One region of the Butyrivibrio sp. FCS006 genome, then DNA from elsewhere that is predicted to be linked to it. Evidence: riboswitches for the same ligand, from Rfam matches in the RefSeq annotation. Region 1 holds a riboswitch; the other holds the start of a gene.
The links. Region 1 has a riboswitch for cyclic di-GMP ahead of G633_RS0106060 (3'-5' exonuclease). Riboswitches for the same ligand answer to the same signal wherever they lie in the genome.
Positions count from the first base shown of each region.

Region 2: linked by a shared signal. The riboswitch ahead of G633_RS20185 (hypothetical protein) and the one ahead of G633_RS0106060 (3'-5' exonuclease) in region 1 are both predicted to bind cyclic di-GMP.

Region 1 is NZ_AUKB01000014.1:6,260-8,657, forward strand. Features, by position in the region: gene G633_RS20085 (tetratricopeptide repeat protein) at 1-64, opposite strand, end outside; gene G633_RS0106060 (3'-5' exonuclease) at 477-1,127, opposite strand; cyclic di-GMP riboswitch class I at 1,315-1,390, opposite strand; gene G633_RS0106065 (DUF6440 family protein) at 1,477-1,659, opposite strand; gene G633_RS0106070 (hypothetical protein) at 1,680-1,844, opposite strand; gene G633_RS17595 (hypothetical protein) at 1,987-2,241, opposite strand; gene G633_RS20345 (hypothetical protein) at 2,238-2,366, opposite strand.
Region 2 is NZ_KE384205.1:105,156-107,553, forward strand. Features, by position in the region: gene lepB (signal peptidase I) at 1-484, opposite strand, end outside; gene G633_RS20185 (hypothetical protein) at 477-932, opposite strand; cyclic di-GMP riboswitch class I at 1,162-1,252, opposite strand; gene G633_RS19540 (flagellar hook protein FlgE) at 1,489-2,398, opposite strand, start outside.

The sequences.
Region 1 (2,398 bases):
AGTGCGTGCAGAATGGATCTTCGTGATCTACTACTTTTTTATTTTTTGTTCTATCAGAAATCATATTCACCTCATTTTTCATATTTGTGGTCTATGGTTGTCTATGGTTATAGTATGCAAAATCTGCAGTCCCATAAAAACACCAACTATATGATGTGCTTTTCTGATATGTTTCCCCTGTTACTATACAATATGTTATGGAAGCTTTAAAAAGGTATAATCCACCGCTGCCCCGCAACTTCAGATGGCAACTCTTTTTCTTCAAAATATTGTCATTCGCACAAACTACTCCAACAATAATTGTATCATGATAGCGTAATTCCAATTCCGAAATAACAATAAACATTGTATATATTTAATTACTTCTTGATGACTCTGCGTAATCTTTTCATGGATTTTTCTTTATTTTATCAGTTAGAAAAACAACATACCCCCACCAAAAAGGTGGTAATATGTTGTCCCCCATTTTTTTGTATTCACGCCAGCACTATCCCCGCAAACAGGTCTCCCATGCAAAAGCTCAGATGCTCAGTCTCCTCGTTCCTTGCAGTCTGGTAGAACTCATTCAGCTCATAATCAGGATTCTGCTCAAGCTTAGCGAAAAGAAGTGCTGTGTTGTAGGCATCAGCCAGGCCATCATGTGCTCTACCCTCAGGAATAATGTCTGATGCGATAAGTGCTTCCTCAAGCTTGTACGCATTCTTCCTGCCCATCTTCTGGCCAAAGGTCTTCTGACAATCCATCCAGTTAGCAAAGATGATCTCAAGGCGCTCATCTTCAATTCCCTTGGCAACTACTTCGTGAACAATCTGCTTAGGATCTGAATCGCTCCAGGATACGCATCTGACATCGTCATATGGAAGCCAATCAAGAAAAGCCTCCAGAGCTTCTGCAAATGAAGGAGCTGAGATTACGTCAGCCTGGGATATTCCAGTCATATTCTCGATGAACCAGTCTATGTGACCATACTCAGGTCTTACATAAGTATTGAACTCATCAATAATCTCATAATCCTCATCAAGAAGGACTGCTCCGATCTGGATTGTCTCCTGGCACCACTTATAACCGAACTTCTTATATCCCTTAGGTACTTTACAAAACTCAAGATCTATAACTGCGTACTTCATAATGGCCTCCTGACTTTAAAATGGCTTTTTTAATTCGGTTTGCTGTTTGCTGTTTCCTGATGATACTATCCTAACAATTTTGAAGGGTTATAATCCGGACTGCTTGGAATGCCCATATTTACTGGAATCGAATCACTTTTATTACTTTTGTGGTAAAAAAATGGAGCTGATTGCCAGCTCCTATAATGATTGCAACTGGCTAACTCTTTCGAGTCCCTATAGCTTTGTGCCGCCGGATTGCTCCGGGTTTACCTTTAAATTGATTTTTGCCCTAACGATATTTATTGATAAAAGTGTTTTAAAGGCGGTCCATGGTAATGGTCACCCCACAGACCGCCTTTGCCGAGTACTATCTATTTTCAACTGGACTGATTACCGGCTTACCATCCCTGTCCAGCATGGGTGTAAGTCCTCCAGCATATCCACTTGCATGGAATATGTAGTTAACGCCTGTGTCCTGGTCAACCCAGATCTCAGTAACATTAACTGCTCCCTGTGAATAAACCTTTTTAAATCTTTTGTCCGCTGTCATTTCCTTGTCCTCTTTCATTTTCAGGCCCTTTCCAAAAGGCTAAAGAGCCCAACCACCAACAGTACCGGCAATGCAATAGCAACAAGTCCTTTAAATACAAGGCCCACAAGAATAAGTGGAAGGAACACCAGTGTAAACATAACTTTGATGATGCTCCAGCTTGCTCTGAATGCAAAGCCAATCATTTTTCCAAAAATCCAAAAGAAAAATATAATAAAAAGCAGCGACAACATGATTCCTCACCTTCCTTTCTCAAATCAAAAACCATTGTCATCTGTTGCTTGTTGATGAATTCATTATATTTCTGTCAGAGCAAAGATTACATGATTATATCAGCAAAAAGGGGCATGTTATTTCGCTATTTGCGAAAACACTTTTAGATTCAAACAAAAAAGAATCAGCTCCAAATCCATCCCTGAATTCTTTGCTGATCCTCTCTTTTTCTTTCTTGCGGTTGTAGGCCTTTCCGTTTGGAACGCTCCTTGTTACTGGATTAAGATCTCCCCAGGTGCGTCTCTGTTTGGAATGGTACTCTTTTTGCTGTTTCTTACTTCGTTTGTCCAGTGAAACATATTTGCTCATTGTCTTTCCTCCGTTTCTTCCTTCTGAACCTTCTTGTTATATTTTGATGCAGGAATACCGAACAGTAAACATACCGGTATTATCGTAGCAACCAAAACAAGAATCAATAAAACCTGTGCAGTCATTATTATAAGCCCTCCAACAATTTTTATGTTGA
Region 2 (2,398 bases), on a different contig from region 1:
AATCTATGGATGCACTTCTGTGATCGCCTAAAACAAAATATCTGTTCTCCGGAACCTGATACGGAAACTCGATGTCCGTTGGCTCAAGGCTCCTGTCTGAAACATAGTCCTCGGGAAGTTCAACTCCGTTGACCGATACTACTCCGTTTTCATCAATGTTTATCCAGTCTCCCGGGGAGCCTAAAACTCTTTTAACCAAAACCTTGTTGTTGTAGTAGAACGCCATCAGATCTCCCGGTTCAAAAGAGCTTTGATTCTGAGCTATGACTATCTCTCCGGTCTGGAGGGTCGGTGTCATGGAATCTCCCGTAACCTTAAGTCCTGTCACAAAAAAACTTGAAATCAGGACCGACAGTGCTGCCACCGTTATTACAACGATCAGAGTATTTCGCAGAACCCTTCGGTATTCTTTTTTGCTGTTTACCCTCTTAAGCTCTTTTCTCAGATCTTCAACAGAAGGCTTAATGTTCTGTTCTTCACTCATCCGTTTTTGCCTTGTCCTTAATCGTCTTTAAGTAGATATCTGCTGCCTTCTGAGCTGATTCCAGGATTCCTCCGATCAGGAGCGATGCCTCTGCGAGGTTTCCGGCTTTCTTTATCTTGGATAATGAATCATCAACCTGAAGCTGAAGTTCATTTTTTTCTCCTTCAAGTCTGGCCTTGAGTCCTTCAATGTCTTTCTCGTACTTCTCTTGCAGCTGAGCTTTTTGTTCAGCAAACTTAGCTCTCATCTCAGCCTTTTCTTCATCGAAGTTCTTAAGAAGTGCGGCTCTTTCTTCGGCCATCTGCTGTTGCATTGCGAGCTTTTCACGCTCGAGTTCTTCCTTGTATTCCTGTTCGTGTCTCTTAGCTGCTTCGGCTTCCTCCGAGAAATTGATCATCATCTCAAGTAGGTCTGCTCTGCTAAGTTTCTTAAGATTAACTTCTGCCATCTTGGCCTTCCAAATCTGTTATTTGTTTTTGTGCTCTGCACAAAAAAGGTACCATGCCCGAACTAATCCGCATGATACCTATAATTGCAAAAATTGCGCAAAAATAAGGCATACGCAAAATAGTCCGATCGTACGTAGGACATTACTAGTACTAAAATTCCAAAAAAATAGACCAACCGTTTACCCCTAAACAGCCCTGGTCATTTTCTATGGCACCGTTTCCTCCAGCACCAGCAACTGGCTGTCTTGTCACATGTTATATGTGTTAAGACCCTTTAGCTTTGCGTCACCATCTCACGATGGCTTTGCCTTTATCCTGCTAAAAAAACTTAGCTCAAGAAAATAGAACTACCCTACACACAATTACTTTTAATCACGTTCCCCTTATCGCGTGAATCCAATATATAACATATTTTGAATATTGACAATAATTTTTTTCACAAAATGTTCACAGTTTCCAAAAGCAAAGAGCTGGAATGTGCTCCAGCTCTTTGATATAGAATTTCAAAAAATTTTAACTTTTTTATGGTTTCCTCTTTTTTGACGTTTTATCGTTTTATCGCTTTAGTCCTTTAAGTATCTGCAGCATCTCATCAGAAGTTGTGATAACTCTGCTGTTTGCCTGGAATCCACGCTGTGTTGTGATCATGTCAGTGAACTCTTTTGCAAGATCTATGTTACTTCCCTCCAGTACTCCGCTGTTCATGTAACCGCCGTCCTTGGTGATATCCTGGATCATGGCTGCACCTGAGTTAAGAGATGCCTGGTAGAGATTATCTCCAACCTTCTCAAGGCCCATGGCATTTGAGAACTCAGCTACTGCTATCTGAGCCTTCTTGATGGTCTGGCCGTTTGAGTAAGTTCCGTAAACCGATCCGTCGGTTCCGAAGGAAAGACCTGTGAGCTCTCCGCGAGGGAAGCCCTTCTGAAGTCCCTTGGTATCACCCTTGTATGCATAGATAGTAGATGCGTGACTTGTTGAACCACCGGCAAAGTTTGTAGTATTGGAAAGATCCAGTTCAAAGGATCCAACGCCCTCAACATTCATGGTCAGGGATCCGCTGGGCACTACCTTACCCTTCTCATTCTTTGAATAAGTAATTGTTGAGCCATCCTTTGTTGCTGAAGAGATGATACCTGTGTGCTTATCATAAGCAAGCTCTATCTCGTTAGTGTCTTTTCCGCCAACAGGATTACCGTATTCATCAGCAACCGATGCAAGCTTCATGTTAAAGGTGCTTATATCATCATCGCCGCTATCGGTGATATTGAACTTAAGAGTATACTTTCCGCCGTCGTCTCCGTACACCTCAAGTAAAAGAGCTTTTCCCTCAGCCAGAGTAGCATCCTCGCTGTCGAGATTGCCCTTCATGTATGTGGCCTTGGTTCCCTCTCCGTCCATATAGTCAACCATCTTGGTTGTGATGTTTCCATCCTCATCTGTCTCAGTAACTGGCTTTCTGTCG